Regions from separate parts of the Pseudoalteromonas sp. MT33b genome, predicted to be linked through region 4. Evidence: predicted binding sites of a transcription regulator. Region 4 holds the regulator's gene; each other region holds the start of a gene.
What was found. The regulator LexA, encoded in region 4, represses DNA repair genes until DNA is damaged. The targets are predictions, from matches to a motif close to TACTGTATNNNNATACAGTA.
Positions count from the first base shown of each region.

Region 1: H3302_RS06115 (SulA-like leucine-rich domain-containing protein) is a predicted target of LexA. The motif match lies at 3,276-3,295, and genes of this name have one in related genera.
Region 2: H3302_RS04640 (YebG family protein) is a predicted target of LexA. The motif match lies at 5,021-5,040, and genes of this name have one in related genera.
Region 3: ruvC (crossover junction endodeoxyribonuclease RuvC) is a predicted target of LexA. The motif match lies at 4,355-4,374, and genes of this name have one in related genera.

Region 1 covers NZ_CP059831.1:1,321,142-1,329,214, reverse strand. Annotated here, with positions in the region: gene H3302_RS06130 (DUF6136 family protein) at 1-357, opposite strand, end outside; gene H3302_RS06125 (ATP-binding cassette domain-containing protein) at 354-944, opposite strand; gene H3302_RS06120 (S9 family peptidase) at 1,092-3,017, shown strand; gene H3302_RS06115 (SulA-like leucine-rich domain-containing protein) at 3,319-3,756, shown strand; gene H3302_RS06110 (YchJ family protein) at 3,797-4,276, shown strand; gene H3302_RS06105 (DUF6172 family protein) at 4,448-4,747, opposite strand; gene H3302_RS06100 (VC2046/SO_2500 family protein) at 4,906-5,421, opposite strand; tRNA gene H3302_RS06095 (tRNA-Tyr) at 5,534-5,618, shown strand; tRNA gene H3302_RS06090 (tRNA-Tyr) at 5,667-5,751, shown strand; gene H3302_RS06085 (M48 family metallopeptidase) at 6,079-6,768, opposite strand; gene H3302_RS06080 (ion channel) at 6,867-7,847, shown strand; gene H3302_RS06075 (GGDEF domain-containing protein) at 7,844-8,073, opposite strand, start outside.
Region 2 covers NZ_CP059831.1:997,346-1,005,418, forward strand. Annotated here, with positions in the region: gene ccmI (c-type cytochrome biogenesis protein CcmI) at 1-602, shown strand, start outside; gene H3302_RS04625 (VacJ family lipoprotein) at 612-1,343, shown strand; gene H3302_RS04630 (EAL and HDOD domain-containing protein) at 1,410-2,633, opposite strand; gene putP (sodium/proline symporter PutP) at 3,010-4,521, shown strand; gene H3302_RS04640 (YebG family protein) at 4,659-4,967, opposite strand; gene H3302_RS04645 (helix-hairpin-helix domain-containing protein) at 5,218-5,511, shown strand; gene H3302_RS04650 (DUF6170 family protein) at 5,537-5,839, opposite strand; gene dsbB (disulfide bond formation protein DsbB) at 5,839-6,357, opposite strand; gene H3302_RS04660 (chorismate mutase) at 6,502-7,653, opposite strand; gene H3302_RS04665 (EAL domain-containing protein) at 7,987-8,073, shown strand, end outside.
Region 3 covers NZ_CP059831.1:2,030,506-2,038,578, forward strand. Annotated here, with positions in the region: gene tolR (protein TolR) at 1-372, opposite strand, end outside; gene tolQ (protein TolQ) at 359-1,063, opposite strand; gene H3302_RS09300 (hypothetical protein) at 1,542-1,784, opposite strand; gene ruvB (Holliday junction branch migration DNA helicase RuvB) at 2,147-3,151, opposite strand; gene ruvA (Holliday junction branch migration protein RuvA) at 3,159-3,779, opposite strand; gene ruvC (crossover junction endodeoxyribonuclease RuvC) at 3,781-4,305, opposite strand; gene H3302_RS09320 (ABC transporter permease) at 4,432-6,933, opposite strand; gene H3302_RS09325 (ABC transporter ATP-binding protein) at 6,923-7,642, opposite strand; gene H3302_RS09330 (arylesterase) at 7,643-8,073, shown strand, end outside.
Region 4 covers NZ_CP059831.1:3,345,832-3,353,904, forward strand. Annotated here, with positions in the region: gene ctaD (cytochrome c oxidase subunit I) at 1-448, opposite strand, end outside; gene coxB (cytochrome c oxidase subunit II) at 448-1,590, opposite strand; gene lexA (transcriptional repressor LexA) at 2,134-2,751, opposite strand; gene H3302_RS15110 (PaaI family thioesterase) at 2,925-3,362, shown strand; gene H3302_RS15115 (hypothetical protein) at 3,366-3,746, opposite strand; gene H3302_RS15120 (hypothetical protein) at 3,894-4,619, shown strand; gene H3302_RS15125 (VOC family protein) at 4,594-4,947, opposite strand; gene H3302_RS15130 (endonuclease) at 5,062-5,721, shown strand; gene H3302_RS15135 (S41 family peptidase) at 5,820-7,454, shown strand; gene H3302_RS15140 (hypothetical protein) at 7,447-7,821, shown strand; gene hmpA (NO-inducible flavohemoprotein) at 7,929-8,073, opposite strand, start outside.

The sequences.
Region 1 (8,073 bases), 1.6 Mb from region 4:
GAGTAGTAAAAGCTTACAGTCGATTAAAATTAGCCAAGCAGGCTTAAAGATATGTGCTTGAAAGGCTCTATTTTCTGAGTTTGTTATAGCAGGAGCAACAGCCCATAACATAACGGCTTGCAGTGCCAGATAGAGCAAAGCTAACTGGGCGCTAAAACGGGCATGTTCATGGCTGTCTACAATTTTACCCAGCCCCAAAAATAACAACAGCGCGATGCCTAAAACCGCAGGCCCAAGCACTAACGCAAACAACAAACCAAAGTTTTTAAGCTGCGCCAGTAAGTTCTTAAGTGCAGTTGTATATGCTAAATAGCGGTAGCTCATTAATGCATTATAACGTGACAAGCTCTCTATCATAATGGCGTACACTCAAAGCCTTGGTGTAAAAACACATCTGGCTCGTGGCTGGTTAAAATGATTTGCCCATCGGGTTTATCACTTAAATAGTTATCAAGCAAATTTAGTAAATAATGGATACTTGCTTGGTCAAGTGCTGCACTCGGCTCATCTAAAAGCAAATAAGGCGCCCGCTTCATAAACGTGATTATAAGCTGGCATTTTTTTTGATTGCCTGTCGATAATGCACTAAAACGGGTGTGTAAGTGTTCGCTGAACTTAAATCCGTTAATAAGGTCAATTGGCGCAGGCACATTTAAGGCTTTACAGGTCAGTTGAATAATTTGCTGAGCCGTTAAAAAATCAGGTAAACAAATGCGATCGCTGGCAATAGCCACATACTTTTGTGGTGAACTATGCTGTTTATTAGCATACATTATTTGCCCCGACTGTGGTTTTTCAAGGCCAGCAATTATCATCAGTAACGTGGTTTTGCCACTCCCATTGCTCGCCTGTAAGCACATTTTCTTACTGTTAAATTGCTTATTATAATTTTCGAACACGGTTGCTGTAGCAAAACGCTTATTGAGATTTTTTATTTCTATCATTGCCATTCCTTTGCGAAATTTAAATTGTAACACAGCAATGTCCCTAAAAAGTTACATGCTTTGTAACAATTATTTAGCTGCAAAACTTGCGTTTATATATTGAACAAGTAAGACTCAATAACGGAAAAATAATAAGGAATAATTAAAATGAAACCGAGTTTTCAACTAGCAGCCATTGCGTGTGCATTAAGCCTTGCATTAGCAGGATGTTCACAATCAAACCAAACGACCACCAGCGAAATTAGTCAGCAACAAGAACACACTATTAAACAGTATGACGCTGAAACATTTTTTGATACCACTTCAATTATGGGCAGCAGCTTTTCACCTAAAGGTGACAAAATCCTTGTTAGCAGTGATGAAAGCGGCATCTATAGCCTCTATGAAATTGATATTAAAACAGCGAAAAAAACACGTTTAACAAACTTTGAAGACAGCACCTATGCTGTTCGCTATTTTCCAAATGATGAGCGCGTATTATTTACCAAGGACTCAGGCGGGAACGAGCGCTATCATATTTATGTACGTGAGACAGACGGCACTGTCAAAGACCTGACTCCTGGCGATGAAACTCGTGCCAGCTTTGCGGGCTTTACAGACGATGGCAAACACTTTTTTATAACGAGTAATCAACGCGATCCTAAGTTTATGGATTTATATCGCGTAGACAGTTCACGCTATGAAATAACACCTGTTTATCAAAATACTCTTGGTCTAGATGTCGGGGCGATTAGCCCTGATGGCCGCTTTATTGCCTTATCAAAAAATAACTCTAATAAAGACAGTGATGTGTTCATTCTCGATACAATGAAAAAAACGCTCAAACCTGAGCTAATCACTCGTCATGATAATGAAGCGCAATATGGCCCTGAAACATTCTCAAAAGACAGCAAGTCTCTGTATTACTCGACCGATGCAAAAGGTGAATTTTCACAGGTTTGGCGCTATGACTTAACGACAGGTGAGCACAGCCCCGCCCTAAAAGATGACTGGGATGTCAGCTTTATTTACTTCTCAAAATCAGGGCGTTACCAAGTAAGTGGGGTTAATGCTGATGCCAGTACTAAAGTGACAATCATTGACACAAAAACCAATAAACAAATCGATATGCCTGCCTTGCCCCAGGGCAATTTACGTGGTGTAAGCTTTTCAGCTGATGAAAAGAGCATGGCGTTTTACCTAAATTCAGATACCTCGCCAAGTAACTTATTTGTTTGGCAATTAGGCGAAACGAAAGCAAAAAAACTGACCCATACTTTAAGCGATGCAATTGATCAAAATGATCTCGTTGAAAGCACGATTGTGCGTTTTAAAAGCTTTGACGGTTTAGAAATCCCTGGCGTTTTATATAAGCCCAAACAGGCTAATAGTAATAATAAAGTGCCTGCTCTAGTGTGGGTGCATGGGGGTCCGGGCGGCCAGAGCCGCACAGGTTACAGCGCAATGCAGCAGCATTTAGTTAATCATGGCTATGCTATATTTGCTGTAAACAATCGCGGTAGCTCTGGCTATGGTAAAACTTTTTTCCATTTAGATGATAAAAAGCATGGCACAGACGATTTGCAAGATATTGTCTACGGGAAAAAACACTTACAGAGCTTAGACTGGGTTGATGCTGATAAAATTGGCATTATGGGTGGCAGTTACGGTGGCTTTATGACGGCAGCGGCGCTGGCTTTCGAGCCTGAAGAATTTAAAGTGGGTATTAATATTTTTGGTGTAACTAACTGGGTAAGAACATTAAACTCTATACCACCTTGGTGGGAAAGCTTTAAAAAAGCGCTGTACGATGAAATGGGTGACCCTGCAACTGATGGCGAACGCCATCGAGCGATATCTCCCCTCTTCCATGCTAAAAACATTACGAAACCACTGATGGTTATTCAAGGTGCAAACGACCCTCGTGTATTGCAAGTTGAAAGTGATGAGCTTGTTGCCGCAGTAAAAGCGAATGGTGTCCCCGTAGAATACGTGTTGTTCGATGACGAAGGTCATGGTTTTACTAAAAAAGAAAACCGTATCAAAGCATCAAACGCGTACCTTGAGTTTTTAAATACGTACTTGAAAAACTAAATTTTAGAAGCCGGTGTACACCGGCTTCTTTATCAAAACACCTGTATAAACCTCAAATATCCTGCATACAAACTACTGTATAAACTTCGATATAAAACACTATATATATTATTTCATCCATTTTTCACAAAATATCACACTGCAAAGAAACAAAATAACCAATTGTTTTTAAAGATTTAATTTTTTAAAATTATTAAAAGCTGAATAATTGGTTAAAAAAATAGCAAAAAAACACTTGCGCAAAAACACTGTATAAACTACTGTATACACATACTGTATAAACAACCAGTGAGTGAAAGTTATGTTACAGCCAATTACCTTAAGAACCGTTAAAAGCTATCAACAAGATAACGACAAAGCGTCGGTTAATTTAATTCAAATTGAAGACGAAATTTCAGCAACATTTGAGCTATTAAAGGTATTACATCACTATAACAGTCAAAGTGCGTGGACATTGTTAATTGCACCTGATCATGTGCCAAGTAAAGCATTACTCGATTCATGTTCAATCGACACCAGTAAACTGTTAGTGATCAGACAAAAGCACCTTGTGAATCTTGAATATGTGTTAAGTTCGGCGCTGCACAACGGTAACTTTGCCGCAGTGATCACCTGGACAGATATTGTCAGCAACAATCAACTAGATTCTATGACTCTTAATTTAGAACATGCATCTGCAAAGTTTTACTGCTTCACCAAAAGCAACCCATTAAACAATTTAGTACCGCAGCCACAATAGGCTTGCTAAAATAGCAATTTATTGTTTTAGGTAAGTTGTTATGACATCACTCACACACTCCCTTTGTCCTTGTGGCAGCAAACAAGATTACTCGCTTTGCTGCCAACCTTTGCACACAGGCGATAGCCAAGCGCAAACGCCGGAACAACTTATGCGTTCTCGCTTTAGTGCTTATGCCTTAAAAGATGCAAAATATGTCTTTACAACATACGCACAAAGCCAACAAACCGCTAACCCTGTTAGCGAAATCAAAGATTTTGCTAATAGCTGTCGTTTTACCAAGCTAAGCGTTTTAGATACTGAATATAACGAGCAAGAAGGTTTTGTAGAATTTAAAGCAAATTACTTTTACCAAAACTTGTATTGTGAGTTACACGAGAAATCGCGTTTTATTAAAGAAAATGGACTATGGCGTTACCTTGATGGTGAAATAACGCCCGTTGCTGATATTAAAATTGGCCGTAATGATGAATGCCCTTGCGGTAGCGGCAAAAAATATAAAAAGTGTCACGCAATTTAAATCACGGCTATTCACTTTTTATATAGCCAATCTAAACCTTGACTAGCCATTGTAGGGAAAGCCGTTGCGTGGTGGGCATGTGATATAAATCAACACAAAATAATGTCATTGTATTTCAGACAATAAAAATGGGCCTCAAGGCCCATTCTTAAATTCTATGAATTATAACGACTATTCTTCGTCAAATTCTTGTAACTGGCGTTGTGCTGGACGCGCTAGAATCTCGACATAAAACGATGTAAGCCCTTTTGCTTCAATATCGCTAATGCATTTATTAATTTCCGCCACATGAACGACTTTCGCGTCGTCAGCTGACTCTCCAAATTTACAATCAAATGCCCAGTAATCGGCATCTTCTGGGAGAGTTTTATTACGCTCACGTTTTAAATACTTCTTCACTTCGTGCTTAGCTGCATCAACCATGCGAGGGTATTTAATTTTCTCATGGTTAAGCGTGAATGTTTTCTTCATTATAGTCCTAATAACTTGGTTCAATGATAATGGCATAAAGCCATTTGGGCGCATTATAACAAGCACATAAAAAATTAGCTGTACTTTTTACTGATTTGCACCAATTTACCTATCTTTGTAAGTGTAGCGTACAAGGCGAGTATGACAATTTCAATTAATTAAGCAGTTGCCAATTGCAAAGGCTGATGAATCGCCTCGTCCGTTAAGCTGTCATAAAACGCAGCTGCATCCATTTGCATACGCTCTGTGGGTGCGTTTTTATCGTAATAGCGTTTTCTGACTGCTGGCTCACAGTTATCGATAACTTCTAACGGCACATGATTTTTATCATCGCGGATAGCAAGCGGCTCAGGACTGAGACAATTACGTAGGCGAATATCTGACAAGCCACCTTGTAAAAGTCGCAGCCCATTATTCTGCCCGATTAACATATCATATTGTTCAGGCGCTAATGGTTGTTTTGGGCCTGCCCCTAACTCATTTCTGAGTACGTGTTCTGAACTCTGAGTATCGGTTAATTCTGTTTTCGGTAAATGAAACTGGCTAAAATCAAGCGCATCATGAGACAGCATCGCCAATAATAAGGCAAACTCACCTTGGCGGTGTTCATGAACACTTTTGTTAAGACGATTATCAAGTTGACTCTCGTTGAGCAACAAACCATCAATTTGCATAGACTTTGGCCGAATAGTTTCAAGATTAACCAGTTATCGGCATTAATCTATTTTTCTTTAGTTTTTTTCTTTACTTAAAGAGCCAGTTTGCTATTATCAGCGCCGTTGCATTGGAGGGGTTCCCGAGCGGCCAAAGGGATCAGACTGTAAATCTGACGGCTCAGCCTTCGCTGGTTCGAATCCAGCTCCCTCCACCACTTTTCTACGCTCAGTTAAGTGGGGCCAAATGCAATAAAAATTAGTGTGGAGGGGTTCCCGAGCGGCCAAAGGGATCAGACTGTAAATCTGACGGCTCAGCCTTCGCTGGTTCGAATCCAGCTCCCTCCACCACTTTCCTTCTCTGCTAATTCACTATTCTATTTTTCATCTTATTATTTACTTCTCTTTTCCTAAATCGTTAAACTAAAAATACAGCTATTTCAATTGAATTATCCTTTTGTTATACCATTACGCTTAATTAAGTGGTCTATTTTGAGGCAATAAAACCGCGTTGATAACAAGGCAAAAATTTAGTTATTTAGTTATTTAGTTGTTCTCGGCAATTGCTCCTGCATTGCTCTACCTCCTGCATCCATGCAGTCGTAAATCAGACATTTTTAACGCAGGTAGCGACTGGTTTAATCACTCAAAATGATTAAGTATTTTTGCGGATTAGTATTAGAGCCAGCGTAAAAATGGACCATTCACTTTCAGCCAATTGCTTGCTTTTTTATGTTCGGGATAAAACTCACTCACCCGTTGCCAAAATGCCGCACTGTGATCCATATGCTTTAAATGCGCAAGTTCATGAACAACAACATAATCAATAACCCATAGGGGCGCACTGGCTAAGTGCAAATTAAAGGTTAACTCTCTTTGGCGATTACAACTGCCCCATCGCCGCTTGTAATGTTGAATTTTAAGACGTGTTGGTAACGCTTCTCTCATTTGAATACAGTAGTTTTGTATACGCATCTCAAGGTAGGTTTCTAACTTGTCATGTAAAAACTCTTCCATCAATGCAAGATACTTTGCGTCTGTGAGTTTAACGCGCGGTGAAATAGCAAGGGTTAATTCATGAGTATCAGTGTCTTGATACCATTGGCTGCAATTTTCTTGCTTAAATACAAGGGGAATTACCTGATCAAATAGCTTGATTTGCGAATTTTTAATGGGAAATTGACACTGCTCAGCGTGTAATGATTGTTTAGTAACTTGCTCTGCAACCCAATGCTGCTTTGTTTTTAACCACGCTTCAATATCTTTACGCGGGACAAAGTGAGGTGCATACACAGTCAACTGCTGCTCGGCGACTTTAATCGCGACAGTTTTTCTACGTTTACTGCGTTTTAACGTGTACTCAAACAAAATAAGCCAATGTAATTAATAAAATCTTTGTATTATATTTTACCCCGTAAAATACCTGCTAATCTATAAAGATGACTCATAAATAAGTTTTTATTCTTATGCCTGATAAACCGTGTTGTAGCTACATTTCACCAACAGGTAACACGTGTCAAGAAACCGATATGGGTTCTGGGTATTGCTTTTGGCATGACAATAAATTTGATAAATCAGGCTTAGAGCTGACTCAAAAACTTGAACGATATGCGAAAAAGGGCGGGTTACTTCAGGGTCTGCAATTACAACGTGCAAATTTAGTGGGTCTAAATTTAATAAAGAAAGATGATGAAGAAGGTTATGATCTTTCTTACTGCAATTTTTATCGAGCCAATTTGTCGGGGGCACATCTTTTCAACAATAAAATTGCCAATACATCCTTAATGAAAGCGAACCTTCATAGCGCCAGCTTACACTACTGCGATTTACGAAATACCAACCTACTTGGGGTTAAACTCAGTGATAGCCGCATTGATAATATCGATTTAGGCGAACAATTACTGCAAGAAGCCGAGGCGTTTAAAGCTCGTCGAAATAGGCAATACTCGACTGCACGCGACTTATTTGAACAATCCGAAGAAATATACAGAAATTTACGTAAAGCGTCTGAAGACCAAGGGCTTTTCGAGCTCGCGGGTAACTTTACCTATAAAGAATTAAGAATGCGCCACGCACAGTACCCGAAAGGATCAACGAAACAAATTACTTCCAGCTTTATTGACATGTTATGTGGTTATGGTGAAAAACCTGAAAATGTCATTCGCTTTAGTCTGTCTCTTATCGTTTGTTGCGCAATATGTTACTTTTTATTTGGTGTCAGCTATCAAGATTCATTGCTTAGATTTAGTTTTGATAATTCGTTCGATGATAACGTATCAGCACTTTTAAACAGCATTTACTTTAGCGTTGTTACTTTTACAACGCTAGGCTATGGCGATATTACCCCCATTGGATTATCAAGGCTCATAGCTGCGATTGAAGCATTTTGTGGCAGCTTTTCGCTAGCGCTGTTTGTGGTGGTGTTTGTAAAGCGTATGACACGTTAATGGATTATGTGAGAACCTTGATGCTTTTTAGCCTCGTACATTTTCCGATCAGCACGATTTATAAGCTCCTCAGCACCGACGGTGCTGTCTAAAGGCGCTGAAATAATGCCAAAACTCAAATGTAACGGGGGGTATTTTGCTTCAAAAGCAACGATCAGCTTATTACATATCGCAATGGTGTTTTCTACGTCGCAATCTGGCATGATCAGGCAAAATTCATCTCCCC
Region 2 (8,073 bases), 1.2 Mb from region 4:
TGTCACGTGCTGCAACAATGTTATCTCGCGTGCTCAAGGCTGAACCCACCAATATCGATGCTATTTCATTGTTAGCACTTATTGCGTATGAGCGTAAGGATTGGTTGCAAGCTAAAACTGCATTCGAAGTGTTACTTGCTAGTATGGAGCAAAATGATCCCCGTTATCCAATGATTGCACAGCGTATTGCTGAAATTGATGCACATTTAAATAATGAGCAACAAGTCGCAAGCGCTGGTGCAGTCAATGATAGCAACAGTGAGATTAAAATCACGGTCAATTTAGATGAATCACTTAGCAATAAACAACCTGAAAATGGCACTTTGTTTATTTTCGCAAAAGCAGCCAGTGGTCCACAAATGCCATTAGCCGTTGTGAAAATGACCGAGTATAGCTTTCCACTTGAGGTGACCCTCAGTGATAGTAATGCCATGGTTGATGGTTTAAATTTATCGAGTGTCGATAAAATTATTTTAACCGCGCGTTTATCAAAAGATGAGACTGTGGTAACTTCTAGCGGCGAGTTGGAAGGCAATTCGGATGTCTTAGAGCGTAAAAACGTTAAAGAATACGCGTTGCTAATTAATGAGTTAATACCGTAAGGATAGCCGATGTTTAGGCACAGTATATTTTTTATCTTTTTTGTAGTGCTAGCAGGATGCGCACAAATTCCTGAAGAAAAAGTTGATGAGCGTGACCCGTTACAGTCATTTAACCGTCCAATGTACGATTTTAATATGGACGTACTCGACGCGTACATTCTTCGCCCTGCAGCGGTTGGTTATGTGGCCGTTACGCCTATGCCTGTTAGACGCAGTATTGTGAATTTTACCGATAATATCACTGCACCAACAGACATGGTAAATGCGGGTCTTCAAGGCAAGCCTGGTAATATGGGAATTAGTCTGGCACGCTTTTTAGTCAATTCAACGGTCGGTTTGTTGGGTCTCTTCGATGTTGCTTCATCACTGGGGTTAGAGATAGTGGATGAAGATTTTGGCCAAACACTGGGTGTTTGGGGAGTTGGTGATGGTGCCTACTTAATGATCCCAGGCATGGGACCAAGTACAGCCCGTAATTTAACTGGTGATGTTGTCGATAACGTTGTATTACCAGAAATAGCCCTGACTACACCGCAAACCGTCTTGGTTTTTGTTTTAAAAGCAGTGGAGGCCCGTGCCTCATTGATAAACCAAGAAAGTTTATTAAATGAGTCGCTCGATCCGTATATCTTCGTAAAAGATGTCTATTTTCAGCGCCAGCTCTATGAGCTTCACGATGGCAATCCCCCCATCGAAAAAGAGCCTGATGACTTTGATGAAGACTTCTTAGAAAATCTTTAAAAAGTATCCTATAAAAAATGCCAGCATGAATGCTGGCATTTTTTATGGAGATGAAGCGGGGTGGTATTAGTCGCCAAACACAGCCATTTGTTCATTCGCCCAGTTAACAGCGTCATGGTATGCATCGGGAACTTCTTCAGGCTTCAGACCAAGTGCTTGCTGTATTTCATTGGCGTTTTGCCAATTAGCTTGCTCATATTGTTTTACCAAGCGTAAATAACTGGCTAAAAGGCCTTCGTCTTTAAGAAGCGCAACTTTAATGTCGTTTGCCAACGGCAACTTATTCATTACGCTAGACATCTCTTCATCTAAAATAGCGTCCATTAAGGACATCATACCGGTTAAAAATGCCATTCCTGTATCACGGAATTTTCCGTGACTGATTGCCAATAACTCTGCAAATCGAGCACGAGTGAGTGATAATCGAATAAGCTCTGCAGGCTTATCAGCAGCCACTTGTGCAGCAAAAAGTAGCGATAAGAAGCGTTTAATTTCTTCACTTCCCAATACAATAAGTGCTTGTTTAATAGTGCTTATTTCTGCACGGCGTTTAAACGCGGCTGAATTTGAGTAACGTAATAATTTATAAGATAAATTAACATCACGCTCAAAGACTTCAGTGATTTTCTTAAGGTTTAGATCAACACTCGATGTTTCGTATAAAAGCTCAGCAAGTGCCATCTCTGACGGAGGCAGCGTTTTACTTTGTACCATTTCAGGTTTTGAAAAAAAGAAACCTTGGAAATAACTAAACCCTAGGTCGAGAGCAAGTTGATATTTTTCGTGGGTTTCTACTTTCTCAGCAAGTAATTTTATATGAGGGAAAGGCTTTATTGCCTCAATTACCTCTTTAATTGACTCGGCCTCGGAGCTTAAAAAGTCGATTTTAATAATATCGATAAACGGATAAAAATGACGCCAAACAGGTTGATGAATATAGTCATCAAGGGCAAGTGTATAGCCTTTTTCTTTTAAATCTTTGACTAAAGCAAGCAGGCGTTTTCCCGGTTGAATTGTTTCAAGGATTTCGACAACAACGTGGTCTTTACCTAATAACAGCGGATAGCCTTTTTGTAAGGTGTCTAAAGTAAAGTTAATAAAAGCGGGTTTATTGTCGGTTAAATCTTCTAAGCCGAAATTAAACTGGCTCCCTTCAATAAGCCGTGAAGTTGCTTCATCGCCATCGATGTCTGGAAACACATTATCTACACCATCCCGAAAGAGGAGCTCGTAGCCTATGAGTTTCTTTTCCTTATCTAAAATCGGTTGGCGCGCAGCGTAAAAATACATAATTGAAGCAAGTCCACATCTGTTAATTCATTTCCTTCCCGCAATATATTGCATTGAGCTTAAAATAGCATTAGTTAAATAAATTTTATGCGGGAAACGTAATTTTATTCTCTTGTTCAAGACCTTAAGACTAAGATAAATTGTGCTTAAATTCTATAACTTGAATTAAATATCAGAAAAATTGTTAGCAAACCGTTGTTATTGTAAATTATACAGCTCATCGGCTTAATTGGAGTTGTGGGGCACAAGCATGATATAGTCGTGTGTGATACTGGCTTTTATCCCAATAATGTCTTAAAACTAAGTAACTTGCGAGTCATTATTTGGATTAGAAGCCTACATTGATTAATTTTTGGAGGCTGATTTGGAAACAGGAATGATAATTTCGTTAGCATTGTACTTCATTGTTATGTTGGGAATAGGGCTTTATGCCTATAAGCAATCAACTGACGATGTATCGGGTTATATGCTAGGTGGGCGTAATTTATCACCCAGTGTAGCTGCGTTATCGGCAGGTGCGTCTGACATGAGTGGTTGGCTGTTAATGGGTCTGCCAGGTGCAATGTATTTATTTGGTTTAAGTAAAGTTTGGATTGCAATAGGGCTCGTATTAGGTGCTTGGGCAAACTATTTCCTCGTAGCGCCGCGATTACGTGTGTATACCGAAAAGGCGAATGACTCGATTACTATCCCAGACTACTTCGCTAATCGATTCGATGATAATAAGAATATTCTTCGCGTTATTTCTGCCATTGTGATCATTGTCTTCTTTACTCTTTATACCTCATCAGGTGTTGTTGCCGGTGGTAAATTATTCGAAAACTCATTTAATATGAGCTACGAAATGGGGCTCTATATCACCACGGGTGTTGTGGTTGTGTATACCTTGTTTGGTGGATTTCTTGCAGTAAGTTTAACGGACTTTGTGCAAGGCTGTATTATGTTTATTTCGTTATTAGCTGTGCCTATTGCGACTTTTACAATGCTTGATCAGCCTTTCATGGACACCTTGGCTAATGCTCGCTATGACCTCTTATTAAGCTCACCCAAAGAAACAGAAATTCATGCACTTAACATGATGGATTGGTTTGCAGGTGGCTCGACAATTGCGATTATTTCGGCAATGGCTTGGGGCTTAGGCTATTTTGGTCAGCCACATATTATTGTTCGCTTTATGTCAGTGCGCTCAGTTAAAGATATGCCTACCATGCGTCGTATTGGTATGTCTTGGATGACATTGTCTGCAATTGGCGCTGTATTTACTGGTTTATTCGGTGCGGCTTATATGCTTGAAAACCAAATGCCAATTGACGATAAGGAAACAATTTTCTTAGTTTTATCTGAACTCATTTTCCACCCACTGATCGCAGGTTTTCTCCTAGCTGCAATTTTAGCAGCGATTATGAGTACTATTTCTTCGCAGTTATTAGTGTGTTCGAGCTCTTTGACTGAGGATTTTTATAAAATTTACCTGAATCGCGACGCGTCTCAAAAAGAGTTGGTATTAATTGGTCGTGTTAGTGTGATGTTGGTTGCCGTTTTTGCTATCTACTTAGCTTATGACCGTGATAACTCTATATTAGATTTAGTGAGCAATGCATGGGCAGGGTTTGGTGCTGCATTTGGACCGTTAGTGTTGCTTAGCCTTTATTGGAGACGAATGAACCTACAAGGGGCAATAGCGGGTATGGTTGTGGGCGCTGCGACAGTGCTGTTTTGGATTTATGCACCGATTACGATTGATGGTGAAAAGTTAAGTGCCATTATTTATGAAATTGTACCGGGCTTTATCTTATCAAGTATTGCCATTGTGGTCGTTAGCTTGAACACATCAGAGCCAAAACAAGAAATTACACAATTATTTGATGAAGTTGAATCGTCACTTTAGGACGCTAAGTGTCATTCTTTAGAATGTAATTAAAAAGGGCAACATAAGTTGCCCTTTTTTGTGTTAATTTTTTTAACTCTACTTTAAGAGTGACCGGTTACTTTGATGAATAATATCCGCTGCTAAAGTAAGGGATATTAACTGGCTGCTTTTTCTTTTATATCAGCGACTTTATCTGTGTCTGCTGATTTGGCTTTTTTCGGTTTGCTAGGCAGTTCTTTAGCGCCTTTTAGTACAGCCATAAATTGGTCTTTTTCTTTTGCTATTTCAAGGGCTAGAGATTCAATTTGTTGCTCACTTAATGGTACATCTACCTTCTCAAGCATGAGCTCTAACGACTCAGCGATGTCGAGCATTTTATCGTACGCATCAGCTTCTTTTTTGGTAGTAAACGTCATGCGCTCGACTCCGTTTCTTTCTACAACATATTTAACAACAACAGCCATGATTTCTCCTGCATTCAAGCGTGGCATTTGCAGCGTGTAATCGCTACTTTGATTACTGTTTTTATATACAGTAATCGTTTGGGGCCGAATTTGCAAGCTGCGTGTGTGTATTTTTTATGACATTAATTTGACAAAAAGGCATAAATTGACTTTATTTAGTTTGTCACCAAATTAGTGACGAATGTAATGGAATTAGTGTTCGGTGACGAGACTATTTAACAGTCCACGTAAGGACATCATGGAGGAAACAATGAAGTTTTTATCAAGTTTACTATTTGCAGCAAGTCTTGCATTACTGCCGGCGACTCAGGCACTCGCTGAAAAACCAGCTGAGTCAGTGCAAACAAAAATTCAAAAAGTGAGTATCAATAAAGCCACTGTAGAGCAACTTTCTCAGTTACCTGGCATTGGTAAATCGAAGGCTCAAGCCATTGTTGAGCATCGTAAGAATCAAGGCCCATTTAAATCAGTTAAGCAACTGAAAGAGGTTAAGGGGATTGGTGATAAATTGTTCGCTAAAATAGAAGGAAAAATTTCGCTTTAACTAAATAGTAATTTAAACAGGGCGTCTATTCGCCCTGTTTAAACTCTTGTATCGCTTTTCGCAGGTGAGGTTGAGCGAACATATTTTCAACCGGCGTTGTGATTAATGGGTAGCTTAATCCCGCTAATAATAACCAAGGTAAAAGCATCCAACCTTCAAAGTAGGCAAGGCCTAGAAACAAGGGCGCTAAAAATGCCAGTTTGCACACAGATAAAACGATTTTATGCATTGGGCTTAAGTGGCTCAGTGCAATTGCTATTATCTGCTGACGCTGCCTTACTTTAAAGGTCTTTAATTCAGGAATTTGACTGCTAAAAAAGTAAATCATTACAGTGACTTTTTGACTAGTAAGCGGCTTGCTAAAACCCCGACAAAAACAATTGAATATGCGGCAAAGATGACTTCCATCCATGCGGGCATACTCATTGACGCAAATTGCCAATCAATATTGCCACAGTCTCCTGTTGCTGCGAAAAAGTGCGGGATCCATTCATGTAGGGGCATGAAACTAGGGAAATTTGGCTCAAACGCACAGCTAAATGCAAATGGATCTGTGTTGTTTTGCATAGCAATGTGCTCTTTTGCGATAAAGTAGCCCCAAATGGCAGAGACTCCCCACGTTGCAAAGGCGATTAATCGGCAGGTTACAGCGTGTGGGTTTATTGCTCCAATGATACCCGCGGCTAAGAGACCAAGCATCGCTGTGCGTTGGTATATGCACATAATACAGGGTTCTAGACCCATACTATATTGAAAAAACAGGGCTGTTATTTCAAATGCGAGTGCCGTTAAGGCTAATAATACCCAAGGGGTTCTTTTGTTTGCTAACTCAGCTAACCAACTCATGAAAAATCTCATTTCTAATTGTTTTCAAGATTATGCTTAGGGACTGCGCAGGGTGCAAGTGCCTGCGATGAATATTCGTAAAAACAACGCAGATAAATAGTAAAGGAGCCAACGGCTCCTTTACTATATGTGTATGAATGAAGGTTAAACACTCACAGCTTGTAGAGATTCACTTTGATAACAACCCAGTACGCGAGTGTATTGGGTATGCTCTTTAAGCTCTTCTAGCGCTTGTTTTACATGTGCATCATCTAGGTTTGCTTCTAAATCAACGTAAAACACTTCTTCCCATGGATTTCCTGGCACTGGTCGAGACTCTAGTTTTACAAGGTTAATTTGATGGTGTTTAAATATCATCAAGGCATCTGCAAGCGAACCTGCTTGCTGTTTAGTTGCCATAATCAAACTTGTTTTAGTGGGGATTTGTTTAGAGACTTGCAATGGTTTACGTGCAACAACAATAAAGCGGCTGTGGTTTTCACTTTGGTTTGCAAGTCCAGACTTAACAACCTCTAGGCCAACATTTTTACCCGCCTGAGCAGAGCCAATGGCCGCACTATTCGGGTTCTCAACTGCGGATTGTAGCGCGTGAAATGTCGAATCACAGGTTTCATGTTGGATATCACCGAGCCCTTGCACAAAACGACTGCACTGTGCGAAAGGTTGTGGATGCGCATATATTTTATTGATGTGTGAAAGCTCAGTGCCCGGTATTGCAAGTAAACAATGCTCAACACTGTGAGTAACTTCACCTACAATAGAAACTTGGGCGTGTTGTAATAAATCAAAGACTTCATTGATACTGCCCGAACTTGTGTTTTCAATCGGCAACAAGCCAAAGTCGGCTTGGCCATTTTCAACTTTCCCCGTGATTTGCTCAAAGCTCGAGCAGCCTATTTCTATGACTTTACCCGGGCGGCGGCTAAAGTATTTATGGCATGCTAATTGGCTGTATGAGCCCTGACCACCTAAATATGCCACACGATGCGTTTCGCTCATTGCATCTGGGTTCAGGCTTTTTTGTAACATGGCCTGTTGATTTAATACGGAGTCTTCCAAAATAGTCTGGAACACATTATTGATGTAGTAGGCGTCTAACCCCAGCGACTTTCCATAGCTTATTAGCTTTTCAAGCAATGCTTGTTCGCGGGCTTCATCGCGAATGGGTTTATTGTTGGCAATTTTATATTCAACAACACTGTGACTAATACGTCGTCGTTTTGCGAGTAATACTAATAAATCGGAATCTATTTCATTGATATCGTGTCGTAACGCATTTAATGCATCGTTGCTCATGTTGGTTTCCTCATTCCAAAACAGTGCACAAACAAAAAAGCCTCCCAAGAGGGAGGCTTTAGCTATTCGGTGAATTTATCTCGCAAACAGTTAAGCCTCCTCTATCTAAAGAAGCTAAAAAACGAAAAATAAGTGCGAGAAATAATGTGTTTCATCCAGTTAATGTAAGAAGTGTCGTTTATAAAGTCAACAGCATATCGAAGGAATTTGCAAAACACATGGATTAGTTATGAAAATTCATCAATCTTCATAAAAAATTTATAAATCTAAAAATGAATCTGGTATATTTGTTTTTGGATAATAAATAATAACAATTATTAATAAGGTAGTCCTGTGGTGTATCGACGCCCGCCATCTCGTTTTGGTGTGAATTCGTTAAGTATGAAGCTATCGCTGCTGATTTCTGCAATTTGCTTAATT
Region 3 (8,073 bases), 1.3 Mb from region 4:
AAGAAAATCCATTAACAACAATACTTCTTGATAAGATACACGACCTGAACCTTTGATCATAACCGGAGTATCGGGATTTTTTTGCAACTGTAATTTAATCACAGCAGCGACGTCTAATGCTTCCATCGGTGCTTCTGGGTCAGTGCCGATACTGACATAATACTTACCTTCAGCGTCAATTGACGCAATGATAGGCGGTGTATCTTTTGTATCGACAAGATCAGATTCTTCCATTTTTGGCAAATCTACTTTCACCCCATGAGTAATTAATGGGGCTGTTGCCATAAATATAATAAGTAGTACCAACATAACGTCAATGTAAGGTACTACGTTTATCTCCCCTACTGGGCGACGTTTTTTACGCTGATACATTCGCTTTTGCCTCTATTTGCGTAGCTGCTTGGCGGTGTAAAATATTGGCGAACTCTTCCATGAAGTTAATATAATTACCCTCCAGCTTTTCTACTTTATTTGCAAAACGGTTGTAAGCAATAACGGCTGGAATTGCCGCAAATAAGCCCATTGCAGTTGCAATAAGTGCTTCGGCAATGCCCGGTGCAACCATTTGTAATGTAGCTTGTTTCACTTCACCTAGTGCGATAAATGCATTCATGATACCCCATACAGTACCAAATAAGCCGATATAAGGACTAATAGAACCAACGGTCGCCAAAAACGATAAACTAGATTCTAATTTTTCAACTTCACGCGACAAAGCAACACGCATTGAACGATGCGTGCCTTCCATAACGATACTGGCACTTTGGAACGTATTTTTTTTGTGGCGTGCAAATTCTTTAAAACCGGCAACAAAAAGAGCTTCAACGCCCGAAGCTCCGCCTGGGCGGGCAGACACTTCATTATATAATTTACTAAGATCAACACCTGACCAGAACTTTTGCTCAAAACGCTTTGCGCCATTTAATGCATCAGAAATCGCTTTTTTACGTTGAAAAATAATTGCCCATGACATGACCGACATACCCACTAATGCCAACATCACTAATTGGACAAGTACACTGGCTTCTAGAATAAGATCTAAAAAGTTAAGCCCTGATCCCACGTTAAACTCCTAAAATAGATTTCTATATAATTTGTTATATTTTTTACACTTGCATTTATTGACCACAAACTTGGCCAAAAGTTACATCTAGTGTATCTAGTCAATAATGAACTGACAACGCTCTTGCTGTGAAATAGCGGCAAATAACGGTGAAAAGCACTCAGCTTAGCTATTTTTTGCTCACAATCCTTTAAAAACTTATTTTTGCTGTGTTTTCACTGCAAAAATGAGTACCACCATTAGGCAACTAAAAATATAGCAAAACCTCATAAAATACAGCGTTTATTCATATTTTACGCATAAACACCCAAAACATGTTTTGCAAATCTACTACAGAATACTTAAACTAATCCTGAACAATGTTTGTTAATATTATAAAAATCATTTTATTCATAAACTTAAAGTAAAAACACTCAATAAGTGAACAAAAAGAAAACAAACCAACAATTCACTCACATTAGTTTTTTTTATCTGAAAATTAAATTTTTCTAGTTTGAAGAAAAATCCACCATTGCGTATCATTTCCCCATACCGAGCTGCAACCTTTGAAAGTTTTTTCATTAAGCTCCGTTTTTTGCAATATGAAGTTTCGTATTGCACTTGGTTGACTTAAACAGGATAAAACCTCTTTAAGAAAACCGTAGTTCCCTGGATTACTTCCTTCAACTTGTTGTTTGCCCGCATGCTTATGCGGGCTTTTTTTTGCCTGCACAAACGTCAATGAGAATACCTACAGATAACTTAACAGCATGTGAATTACAGATGTTAAAATGAGACCATCAATCGTGGTTTGTGGTTTGTGGTTTGTGGTTTGTGGTTTGTGGTTTGTGGTTTGTGGTTTGTGCAAAATAAATCCACATTAACCTTAGGCAAGCTTTTTATATTTAATCGCTACAGTAACCCCCGCTCGGTCTACCTTCTAGTATCTACCTTCTAGTATCTACCTTCTAGTATCTACCTTCTAGTATCTACCTTCTAGTATCTACCTTCTAGTATCTACCTTCTAGTATCTACCTTCTAGTATCTACTTTCTTTCTAATATCTAACGTCTAAAAACTAAAAACCCCGCTAAGCGGGGTTTTGTTATTTATCTGGGGTAAGACCAAAATGAAGGTAGGCAATATCAGAAACGAGTCGCCCTCTGGGCGTGCGTTGAATAAATCCTTGTTGAATTAAAAATGGCTCAATGACATCTTCAATAGTCTCTTTTTCTTCGCCAATGGCAGCCGCTAAATTATCGAGACCCACGGGGCCACCCATAAACTTTTCAATGATGGCAAGAAGGTATTTTCGGTCCATGTAATCAAAACCGCTTTTATCAACATCGATCATATCAAGTGCTTGTTCAGCGACTTCGGCATTTACTTTACCGTCTGATTTAACTTGCGTGTAATCTCGTACTCGGCGCAAAAGTCTGTTTGCTATTCGTGGTGTACCGCGTGAGCGTTTAGCAATTTCAACGGCGCCTTCGTCACACATGATTAAATCTAAATATCGAGCAGAGCGGGCAACAATTTTTGATAAATCTTCAACCGAATAAAACTCTAAGCGTTGCACAATGCCAAAACGATCTCGTAATGGCGATGTTAACGAGCCAGCACGCGTTGTAGCCCCTATTAATGTAAAAGGCGGTAAATCGAGCTTAATTGATCGTGCCGCAGGACCTTCACCAATCATAATATCGAGCTGATAATCTTCCATTGCGGGGTAAAGTATTTCTTCTACTTGCGGACTTAAGCGGTGAATTTCATCAATAAACAGTACATCGCCTTCTTCAAGGTTAGTTAATAGCGCGGCTAAGTCGCCCGCTTTTTCAAGAACCGGCCCTGAAGTCGTTTTAATGTTTACATTAAGCTCATTCGCTACAATATTAGCCAGTGTTGTTTTACCCAAACCCGGCGGACCAAAAATGAGTAAATGGTCTAACGCCTCACCACGATGACGAGCGGCTTCAATAAAAATTTCCATTTGTTGCTTAACATGCGGCTGGCCTGTGTAATCGTTTAATAGTTTTGGACGTATTGCACGATCGACACTGTCTTCATTACTTTGTTCACTCGCATCAATTAAGCGATCTGCTTCAATCATGGTGTACTCACAACATTGACTTTAGAGCTTCTTTAATAAGAACCTCTGTTGTCATACCTGGTTTATTTACAGCTTTAACCGCTTTTTGCGCTTGCGGTAGTTTATAGCCTAAAGATTCAAGTGCTGAAACAGCATCATCCGCAGCATTATTCGCTACTAGCGTATCATTACTTGCAGGCTCAATAATGGCATTATCGCTAAATGGTGTGAATAAGTCATTACCCCAATTTTTTAGCCTGTCTTTCATTTCAAGTACCAAGCGCTCTGCAGTCTTTTTGCCCACCCCAGGAAGTTTAACCAAGGTTGTCGCATCTTCATTGTTAACACAACTAACAAACTGCTGCGCCGACATGCCCGACAAAATGGCAAGGCCAAGTTTAGGGCCTACCCCATTTGCTTTTAACAGCTCTCTAAATAAAGCACGCTCAGTTTTATTATTAAAACCAAATAATAACTGTGCGTCTTCGCGAACAACAAAATGAGTATAAATAACCGCTTGTTCACCCACATTGGGTAAATCATAAAAACAGGTCATTGGCATTTGCACTTCGTAACCGACACCACTTACCTCTATAAGTATTTCTGGTGGCTGCTTTTCAACAAGTAACCCGTTTAATCGACCTATCATATTACTTCCTTAATCGTCCTCTTACGGTTTTGCTCGCGCTGCCCGCAAGTTTAATTAAATTTTGTTCTGAGTGAGCATGGCAAATGGCAATTGCTAACGCATCGGCAGCGTCGGCTTGCGGGGTTCCCGGCAGTTTTAGAATATTTTTAACCATATGCTGTACTTGCGATTTATCGGCACCACCATTCCCCACGACCGCCTGTTTTATTTGTCTGGCTGAGTACTCAAATACGGGCAACTCTGCCATTGACGCACCGACTATGGCGGCCCCTCGGGCTTGACCAAGTTTGAGTGCTGAGTCAGGATTATGTGCCATGAACACTTTTTCAATGGCAAAATTATCAGGCGAAAACTGTTCAATTAACTGGCTAACACCTTGATAAATCATTTTTAAGCGTATAGGAAAGTCGTGATCAGCAAGCTTTATACAGCCACTCCCTAAATAAGTAAATTTAGTACCTTGGTGGGCTATTACCCCATAACCTGTTAATCGTGAACCAGGATCAATCCCTAAAATAATCGCCAACTAACTGACCCATCTATAAAATCATCATCTGCATTTAATAATGCCAGAGCACTGTATAAATTACCAGTAACTAATTGCAGTTCATAAAAAATGCCCGCAATTGCGAGCATTTTTTAAACATTGTCTTTATCCTAGCGACCGCAGTAAACCTTGAGTATTTTTTCGCATGGTACGCGCTATCATTAAATACCCTAAACACGCAACAAATAACCCACCTGCTGCGGGGCCTATTAACCAAATATGTGGATGCAACTTACCTGCTAATTCGAACATTTGTTTTTGTACAATTAACAAAGCAACATCACTGACAACAGCCGCGACTAAACCGGCCGTAAAGCCTAATAATAAAAATTCATACAAGGTCGCGTTTTTAATTAATCGCCCTTTAGCGCCCAGTGTACGCAAAATAACAATTTCTTGCATACGCTCACCTAGGCTGGCTTGCACTTGCGAAATAAGCACTAAAGCACCACACGCAACAACAATCGCGAGTACAAAGCCAATCGCTAACGATACTTGCTCTATTGTTGAGCGTATTTGCTTAATAAAGCTTTCAACATCAATCGCATTCACCGTTGGGTATTGACGTAATAACTCACTAAACTCTCGCTTTTGATCTTTATTTACACGCACCGATGAAATGTACGTCGCAGGGAAACTTTGCAGCACATCGGGGCTCAAAATAATAAAGAAATTCGGTTTTAAGGTGTTCCAATTTACTTTACGTACACTGGTAATTTTGGCATCAAATGACTGAGCGCCAATTAAAAAGGTGAGTGTATCGCCCAACTCTACATCTAAACGCGCTAACATTGACTCTTCTAATGACGCCTCTGCCACTGAGCTCTCGGTAAACCATGTACCGTCAATTAACTCATTTTGCTTGGGTAGCTCAGCGCGCCATGTAAGATTTAACTCGCGGCCAATACCTGAACGTGCTTCTTCATCTTTTTTCTCATTGTCTTCTAATGATACCTCGCGAGCCACCAGCTCACCATTAACGGCATTAACACGACCACGAACAATCGGGTAAAAATCTGACGTAGGCATGTCACGCTCTGCTAAAAACGACGTGATAGGTTCAAGCTCAGCTTCTGTTATATTCACTAAAAATGAGTTTGGCGCATCGGCTGGCAATTGTGACTGCCAATCTGAAATCATGTCGTTTTTAAGTACGATTAAAAACAACAGTAATTTAATAGCAAGCGCAAAGCTTATAAGCTGCACCGCGTTTACATTCGCTCGCTTTTGAATTGAAGCAATCGCTAAAGACCAACTATTACCAGGACTTAAGCCTAGCTTACGACCCCCACCAAAAATAAGCTTCGATAGACCAAATAGCACCACGATTAAAAACGCTGTTGAGGTAAATAAAATGGCCGTAATTTTAATGTTATTACTGAACAACCACATTAACAAAAACACCGTTAGCGCCGACATTGCAAGGTGAATTTTGCTCACTAATAAACGGTCTCCCAAGTTGCGACGAAGTACACGCAATGGGGGAATATCAAATAAATCCAGCAGCGGCTTAATCGAGAACATAACGGCACAAATCACGCCTGTACTGACTGCGATAAGCCAAGGTTTTGCCGATGCGCTTGGCAGCTCTGTGCCCATTGACTGAGCAAGGTAATCACTGGCTATCATTTGTAAAGAATAACCAATAACTAACCCCAAAATGACCGACATTGTGCAAACTAAACTTAAATGTAATAAGTAAATTTTACGGATAGTTGCCCTACTGCCACCAAGAGTTTTCATCATTGCGACTGGGTCATATTGCCTTTCGCAGTAGCGTTTTGCCGATACCGCAATTGCCACTGCCGCTAAAATGATACCTAACAAACCTGCCAGTAATAAAAAGCTCTCCGCTCTATTTAAGCTGTTCGCAATAGGTGATTGCCTGTCTTTAACACCATACCACTGTTGGTTTTCTTTCATTTGGGGTTTAAGCCATGCATAAAAGGTGTCTAAGTCACTTTGCTCACCGGCATACAATTGACGATAAAACACGCGACTCCCCGGCTGGATCACCTGTGTCGCGTCTATGTCACGTTCATTAATTAAAATGCGTTGACTACTGGAAAAAACATTAAAAGGAGCATCGGGTTCTTCGGCAACCACTCGACTTGCTGTAAACGTTGCAGCGCCCAGCTCAACTTGACTACCAACCTGAATATTAAGCGCATAAAACACCGACTCACTAAGCCATACCTCACCTGTTTTTGGCACTTCGTCAGTAACAATAGCATTTGAAGTTAAGCGTGTTTTTACTTTAAGTTCACCTTTTAATGGATAACTATCAGAAACCGCCTTTACTGAGCCAAGTTGCATTTCGTCACCTGCAAATAGCATGGTATCGAAATACGTAATTTTTGCAGTGCGTAAGCTCTGTTCCTGCGCTTTTTGCAAATACTCTGTTGGTAACTGATGATTACTGGCCAACACACGATCCGCAGCGATAAAGGCACTACTTTTTTGCGCAATACTTTGACCAATTCGGTCTGTTACCATAGAAAGCGTTAATACGGTGAGCACAGCCAAAGCAATAGCTGCACTGATCACCGTTAATTCACCCCGTTTAAACTCACGTGAAAACAATTTAAGTGCTAACTTAGCCCACATTCGCTTGCACCTCTTCGCTCTCTTTTACTGTTACTAATTGACCTGCTTCAATGTGTAAAATTTGTTGGCATTTTTCAGCAAGCTGTTCGTCATGGGTTACTAAAATAAGCGTGGTACCGTGTTCTTTATTCAGTTCAAAAAGCAAAGATTCGATCAATCTACCATTTTTGCTATCAAGGTTTGCTGAGGGTTCATCCGCAAACAAAATTTTAGGCGTACCAATGAATGCACGCGCAATTGCAACACGCTGTTGCTCACCACCAGAAAGTTGCGAAGGATAATGCCCCACACGGTGGCTAAGACCCACTTTTTCGAGTAACTCTAGGGCTTGTTGTTTTGCATTTTTACTACCTGCAAGCTCTGCCGGTAGCATCACATTTTCAAGCGCGGTTAAACTTTGCACAAGCATAAAAGACTGAAACACAAACCCCACTTTATCAGCGCGTAATGCCGCGCGGGCTTCTTCATCTAAATCGTGCAAAGCAGCGCCGTCTAAATGAATGCTGCCACTGGTTGACTGGTCAAGACCTGCTAATAAACTCAGTAACGTAGACTTACCCGAGCCCGATGTGCCAACAACGGCAACAGAATCGCCCGACTTGACATTAAAGCTGATGTCACTGAGGATGGTTAGGTCACCCTCCACTGTGGTGACTGTTTTAGTAAGTCCATTAACTTGAATGATGTTTAATTGAGAAAGCGCTGACATATGATGCATCCAATCCTACGTTTTATATTCGTTTTACTGTTAGTAATCAAACCACTTACGGCAGCAGCTGACAACACAATTTTAATTTTAGGTGACAGTTTAAGCGCCGCTTACGGCCTCAAACAAGAGCAAGGTTGGGTTAAATTGTTACAAGATAAGTACGATGAAAAAAGCCAACCTGTTAACTTAGTTAATGCAAGCATTAGCGGTGAAACAACTGGCGGAGCACTTAGACGACTTGATACCCTGCTAGCCGAATTTGAACCCACTCATGTACTTATTGAGCTTGGTGGAAATGACGGTTTACGTGGTTTTCCAATCAAACGTTTACACGCTAACTTACGTGATTTAATTAACAAAAGCCAACAAGCAGGTGCCAAAACTGCCGTGATGGAAGTACAGATTCCACCAAATTATGGCCCCCGCTACAC
Region 4 (8,073 bases):
AGAACGTCCAACCAAAAGCGGGACCACCACCGGGCATAAGCAGCGATGCCAATAAAATAAGGAAGGCAAAAGGTAAAATCCAAAAGCTCCAGTTGTTCATTCGTGGTAAGGCCATATCTGGCGCACCTATCATCATAGGTACCATCCAGTTTGCAAGCCCTGTAAAGGCGGGCATCACAGCCCCAAATACCATGATCAACCCATGTACTGTGGTCATTTGGTTAAAAAAGTGAGGATCAACCAATTGTAAACCAGGTTGGAATAATTCAGCACGGATCACCATAGCCATGGCGCCGCCAATTAAAAACATCGTCAACGAGAAGATCAGGTACAAACTACCTATGTCTTTATGGTTGGTTGTATATAACCAACGCTTGAAACCTTTCGCTGGATGATGGTGGTCGTGATGCGCATGCTCAGTGGCTTGCTCATTAATAACGTTACTCATTAGTTCGCCTCCGCTGCTGCATCAATTGCTGCTTGAATCTGACTCGGTTGAATGACATCACCGGTATTGTTACCCCACGCATTGCGTTTATAAGTGATGACTGCTGCAAGTTGTTTTATTGAAAGCTGTTTATCAAACGCTTGCATCGCTGTACCTGGCTTACCATGTAAAACAATATCAATATGATCGTTCACATCGCCCAACACGATTGGGCTGCCTTTTAAGGCTGGAAATACACCCGGCAATCCCATGCCAGTGGGCTGATGGCAGGCTGCGCAGCTGGCCATATAGACTTGTTCGCCTAAAACAACTAATTCATCTTTCGAAAGAGTTTGATCAAGTAATGCGGCATCTGCAGCAGCGGCTTGTTCTTTCGCTTGTTTTGCGTCTGCAAGCCAAGTCGCAAACTCATCTTCTGGCAATGCCTCAACAACCACCGGCATAAAACCATGGTCTTTACCACATAACTCTGCGCATTGACCACGGTACATACCGGGCTCGTTAATGCGTGTCCATGCTTCATTAATAAAGCCGGGATTGGCATCTTTTTTCACGGCAAAATCAGGAACCCACCAAGAATGTATTACATCATCAGAGGTCATTAAAAAACGTACTTTTTTGTTGATTGGTAACACCAGAGGTTTGTCGACTTCGAGTAGGTAGTGCTCTGTTTTTTCGGCTTGATTATCTATTTGATCTTTCGGTGTCGCTAAAATCGAATAGAAAGCAATATCTTCTCCCATGTATTCATAGTGCCACTTCCACTGCGACCCTGTTACTTTGATTGTAATATCTGCTTTTGAAGCATCTTCCATGGCAATAAGCGTTTTGGTGGCAGGGATTGCCATAGCGATTAAGATCACAAATGGAATAGCAGTCCAAAGTATCTCGACCTTCGTGCTTTCATGGAATTGGGCAGGCTTTGCCCCTTTAGACTTACGATGATGTATCAAAGCCCAAAACATCACCGCAAATACGATGATGCCAATCACACAACAGATAATAAATATCGTCATATGTAATTCATAAACATTATTACTTATATCAGTGACACCTTTACGCATATTGAATTGGCTATTTGCCAAAGCAAGTTGCGGAAGTGCTACCAATATAAGCCACAAGGTGTAACGCAGTTTACCCATGTGACAGCTCCTTTTAATGCTATTGCAAGACGCAAAGCGAAAAGGCGTTACAGCTGGTGCCCATTCGTTTTTTTTATTGTTTAAATACCCAAACCAATCGATGGTTGATGTGTCATCTACAAACAGCTTGGGTCTGTGTATCATCACGACGCAGTGAACGACACACTCATTGTTTAACCCCCTTACACATTTGTTGTGTGTCTTTTTCGTAAATAGGTGTTAATACAATGTACTTAACCAATTAGTTAAAAAATGAGCAATAAGCAAGTTTTTGTGGTAATAAATGTTTATTTTGGTGCAAAAATAACAACTATAATCAGCGCGTTAATTAATACTTAAGGCAAGTATAAAAACTTAAAAAGAAAGGAAAACTGCGCCGTATAAGGCTTTATGTAGAAAGTAAGGGTTAACAAATCTTAGGTAAACGGTCAAAAACAAACAACGCACCAAATTGAATCAATTTGGTGCGTTGTTTCAAAAAAGTTTAGCAAAGCAGATAAAGTAATTACTCTGCTTGTAACGATTAACGCGTAATATAAAAAGCTACATCCAATCAGCGTTGCGAATAACCCCAACCGCTAAGCCTTCAATATTAAATGACTCATGCTCTAAGTCCACTTCAATCGGGGCAAATTCTTCATTTTCAGCATGCAAAAATACTTTACGTCCTGCTTTTTCTAAGCGCTTTACAGTCACATCGTCATCGACACGTGCCACAACAACTTGGCCATTTTCTGCAACTTGCGTTTTGTGTACTGCCAGTAAGTCACCATCCATGATGCCAATGTCTTTCATACTCATGCCGTTAACTCGCAATAAGAAGTCTGCAGCGGGTTTAAACAATGCAGGGTCAACCTGACAATGGCTTTCTACATGCTCTTGCGCCAAAATAGGTTCACCCGCGGCAACACGCCCAATCAGTGGTAAGCCAAGCTGTTCTGGCTCGTCTTCTTCGACTAATTGAATGCCTCGGCTTGCTCCAGGCTTCATTTTAATCATGCCTTTTTTTGCCAGTGCTTTTAGATGCTCTTCAGCGGCATTGGCACTTTTAAATCCCAATGTTTGCGCTATTTCAGCACGCGTAGGTGGCATACCAGTGTCTTTAATAAATACTTTAATAAGTTCTAAAATTTGCGATTGGCGTTTTGTTAATGGGCGCATACAACTGGTTTTCCATACAGTACATTTAACTGTGAGTATATACAGTTATCTGAAAATCGCAAATTTAAATTCCCCTTCCTCTCATGATAAAAAACAAGCATTGAACGGTGGGGATAGATACCATATTGTATACCGATATTTCACTTAAGAAGTTAGTTTGCAAAGGAAACACAATGAGCATTTGGTATCAACCATTCACCCTCGAATTATGTAAAGAACTCGAACAGGGTATTACTGGGCAAGGCACATTAATGAAAACAATGGGCATTGAAATAACCGAAATCGGCGACGATTATTTAGTGGCCACTATGCCCGCTATTCCAGAGCATCATAACCCTATGGGGATGGTCCATGGTGGTGCTAATGTTGTTTTAGCAGAGACTGTAGCAAGTTATGCAGCCAATTTTGTGGTCGACTTCACCGCATATTATGCTGTTGGCCAAGAAATAAATGCCAATCACATTAAAGCCTCTCGAAAAGGCCTCTTAACAGCCACGGCAAAGCCACTGCACTTAGGTAAGCGAACATCTGTATGGGAAATTAAAATAACGAATGCGGCAGGTGAACTATGCTGCGTATCACGAATGACCGCAGCGGTAGTCAAGCGTTAGTGATTAACGCTCAACAGGATAAATAGTAATTTCGAGCCCTGCGCCAATCGCTGAAATACGTAATAAGGTGTCTGCGTGCAGGGCTTGATTAAAACATTTAGGTGAGTCACCCGACTCAAACCCAATATCGAAAGTACGCTTTGAGCAAGACAACCATTGCTTTAATGCATTGCGTGAGCACGACTCTATAAGTTCACATAATTGGTTGATAGCTTTATCTGGTGTGCTGATATCAGCCGCGGCTTCAATACGTGCTAATTGACGGTATTCATCTTGGTCGTAATGTAAAACCATGGCGTTTTTCTTTAAATCAGCTACCAGCGCACTCATATCGTGTTTTGATTCAAGTTCCAGATCTACATTTAAAAATTGAATTTCCGACATACTCTCGTTTTTACCCTCTATTGATATCTCTGAAACTTTAACTCAGTTTTGTACATAAACCAAATTTAGAATACAGTAAATGCTGCAAGAGCGTTGAGTCGCTCTGTCTATACCGCTGCCCAATAAAAAAATAATAAGAGGTAATCAATGAATAAGCGCGTATTTAAATATGCCCGTAAAGGGCATAAGTGGCTGGGTTACTTACTCGCCATACAACTCTTTTTTTGGTTATTAGGGGGCTTAGTAATGAGCTCCATCCCCCTTCAAAAAGTACATGGTAAACATTTAGCCAACCGTAGCTTAGATAATCCATTTACCTTGCATGATTACCCCGCTTCTCTTGACCAAATAACCAAACAATTTCAGCAAATTGATAGCATTCAATACCGTCATTTTTTAACCACTCCCATCATCGAAGTGACGACTAATAAAGGCGTGTTTAACTTTGACGGTCAATCAGGTCGTGCTATGAGCACACCAACTAAAACTGAAATTATTGCCAATGCCAATGCACACTTACTCATCAAGGCGGATGTCGCGGGTGCGCAGTTACTAGAAAAAGGAGCGAGAGAAGTCGGTCACCGCTCCAATGTGTGGCAAGTGAGCTATAACGATTGGTTAAATACAACCGTTTATTTAGAAGGCGACTCCGGTAAAGTCATTACTGTTCGTAGCACCTTGTGGCGCATTTTTGACTTTTTCTGGATGCTGCATATCATGGATTATGATGAACGAGAAAATTTCAACAACCCATTACTAATTAGCTTTGCCGCAAGTAGCGTATTATTTTGTATTACGGGCATTATTTTATTACTACAAAATGTCCGTATCAGACGCCGTAAACCGATTACACGTGCTGATCAATCAAAATAGGGTTACCATCAGGGTCGGTGACAATAAAACTGGCATCACCGACCTTTTGTACCGCCAGCCCCTGTTGTTTAAAGTGCGCCTCTAGTTCATCATAAGCACTAAACTCACTTAAAGGTCTCGCACTTTGGTCCCAGCCAGGGTTAAAAGTCAGCATGGTTTTATCAAACATCCCCTGAAACAAACCTATTAAATGTTCACCGTTTTTCATAATCAACCAATTATGCTCTATCTCACCCGCAAACTGAGTAAACCCCAACTTCTCGTAAAATAGCTTTGAAGCATGGATATCTTGTACATTTAAACTCACAGAAAACGCACCTAACCGCATTGTTCAACTCCCATAGACTGTATTTATTAATGACTATAGTTTACTTTTGGCGCGTGCTCTTTTTCTTTTCAGCTCTGCGTTTTACAATAGTGTTTCCAGTAGTTCACTTATGTGATGGATATGCGTTTACTTTTATCAGCAACTTTATGCCTGTTGTTATGCTTTACGGCGTCTGCGGAACAGTTTTCAAACTTTTCTAGCGCCAAAAAATACCTTATTAAAACCTTACCCGAAAACGCTAAAAGCTTATATTGCGGGTGTGATATTAAACGCCAAGGAAAAAAACTGGTGCCCGACCCGAGCGTCTGCGGGTACATACCACGTAACGAAATCACTCGCTCTGGTAAAGAAAATGCACGCGCGAAACGAATTGAATGGGAACATATAGTCCCTGCGTGGGAGTTTGGGCACCAATTACAATGTTGGCAAAATGGCGGGCGTAAAAACTGCCGAAAAGTCAGTGAAAAGTTTCGTAAAATGGAGGCTGACATCCATAATCTAGCCCCTGCAATTGGTGAAATAAATGCCGACCGCTCAAATTTTCGCTATGGAATGGTTGCAACGAGTAGCGCCAACTACGGCGCATGCCCTGTGAAAATAGATTTTAAACAGCGCGTATTCGAACCTCCACTTTATGCAAGAAAACGTATAGCAGACACCTATTTTTATATGCAAAAAACCTATGACTTAAAAATATCAGATAAGCAACGCACCTTGTTTGAGTCATGGCAAAAACTCGAGATAGCCGAAATAAGCAATAGAAAAGCACTGTAAAATTTGTACACCTGTTTACAAAACTACAACCTTACTCTATTGCCTTGCCTCTTTCTTGTTGATACTTTTTAAACAATTATTTACAGGAAAGTAGACAAATGTTTAAAAATAACAAACTCGCAGTAGCAATCTTTTTTGCAGTGTCAGGCCTCTCTTTATCTGGCTGTGGTGGCGGAGGTTCATCAACGCCAACCAACCCAGATACAAGCACGCCTACACCACCCCCAACAAATTCTGGACCAACATGGACTGCGGGTACTTTTGCCTCATCGAGTGAATTTAAAGACCAATGTGCAATACCACGCACGGGCACTGATCCTTACAACAATAACCAACCATACCCAGATAAAGCAGGCTCTGAATTTACAGAGAAAATGTGGTTACGCTCTTGGAGCAATGAAACTTACCTTTGGTACGATGAAATTGAAGATAATAACCCAGATAACTTTAATTCAGTGGCCGCTTATTTTGCACAGTTAAAAACGTTCCAAAAAACAGACTCAGGTGCTAACAAAGATAACTTCCACTTTAGCGAACCGACCGAAGATTACTTTAAAGAAGCGCAATCAGGTGTCGTATCTGGCTACGGAATTAACTGGGCATTTATTAAGAGTACTCCTCCGCGTGAGTTGCGCGTTGCTTATCTAGAAGATGATTCGCCAGCCGCTAAAGCAGGTTTACAGCGCGGCGATACTATTCTATCGGTTGACAATGTAAGCATTGATAGCAATACCGCAGCAGGCGTCGATACATTAAACGAAGTACTTTTTAGTCCAACAGCTGGCGAATCTCACAACTTTAAGTTGCGCAGCAATGATGGCACTGAAAAGTCGATTAATATCGTCGCCGGAAATATCACCCAAACGCCGGTGCAAAACGTTGGCACCATCACTACCGAAAACGGTTTCAAAGTTGGCTACATGCAATTTAATAGCCATATTAGTATTGCTCAGCAAGGACTTATTGATGCGGTCAATCAGTTTAAAGCCGACAATATTGATGAACTCGTAATCGACTTTAGATATAACCGTGGCGGCTTGTTAGCGCTGTCATCGCAGCTTGCTTATATGGTCGCAGGCCCTGCTAATACTCAAGGTTACTATTACTATCAAACCATTAAAAACGACAAACAACCTGTTGAAAACCCATTTCCGTTCGTTGATATTGAAGTGGACTACTCAACTTTTGAGGTAACTAATAATACCCTGCCAGATCTTAACTTAGCAAAAGTCTATGTACTGAGCACTGAAAGTACTTGTTCTGCCTCAGAAGCTTTTATAAATGGCTTAAAAGGCATTGATGCTGAAGTTATTTTAATTGGTGGTAAAACCTGTGGTAAACCCTATGGCTTTACCCCAACGCATAACTGCGCCACGACGTATTACACCATTCAGTTTACCGGTGCCAACTTTAAAGGTTTTGGTGAATACGCCGATGGCTTAAACCCAACACCAACACCACAATTTGCAGCTGATGTGAAAGGATGTGTCGTTGCTGATGACTTTGATCACTCTTTAGGCGACCAACAAGAAGGACTCCTCGCGGCCGCTCTTTATCATATTGAAAATGATAGCTGTCCTGTTGTGGCGCAAGCATCAGCAACTAAACAGCTAAACTTTGCATCACAAGCAGAACAAGAGACTGGGTTATCGCTTTCACCAAATCGTCCTATTTACAGAGAAAACATGGATTTAACTCGTCCAGTTTCAGCGAAAGGAAAGAGCAATGAGTAAAAAACATGTGCTGGCTGTCGCTATGTTAACAAGCTTAGTGGCGTGTAAAAGTACCCAAGCCGAACAACCACAAAATGCCACACTAACGCGAGTCAACCCAGGTGTCATCACTCAGTTGCAACAAGCGATTCAGTCAGCCAAAGGTGGGAGCTTAGTAACGCTCGCTGATGATGTGTTTACAAAAAGCGCAGAACTATTGATTGATCACGGCACCAGTAAAGGTCCAGATGGTATGCCAATTATGGGGGCACATAGCATTCCATCTGAAAAGTTCATATTGCAAAAAGCCGCTGATCAATGCGTACTTTACTACCCTAAAAAAGAGTTGCGTATTCCACTGCCCAATGTGGAATGCGAAGTCAAATAGCAAAAAAGGCGCAGTATGTTACTGCGCCTTTCATTTTCTAGTGCTTCTGATGAATAGCGTTGCTATCCATGCAATTGTCAATAATTAACCCTTGTCAGATATCGCTATTATAGGCTTTGATGAGGACCAAACACTTCGTAATGAATACGCTCGGCTGCCACACCTAAATTAACAAGTTGCTGTTTAATCAAAGCCATAAAAGCAATGGGTCCACAGATATAAAACGCGCCATCGCTAAGCGGTAACTTTTCA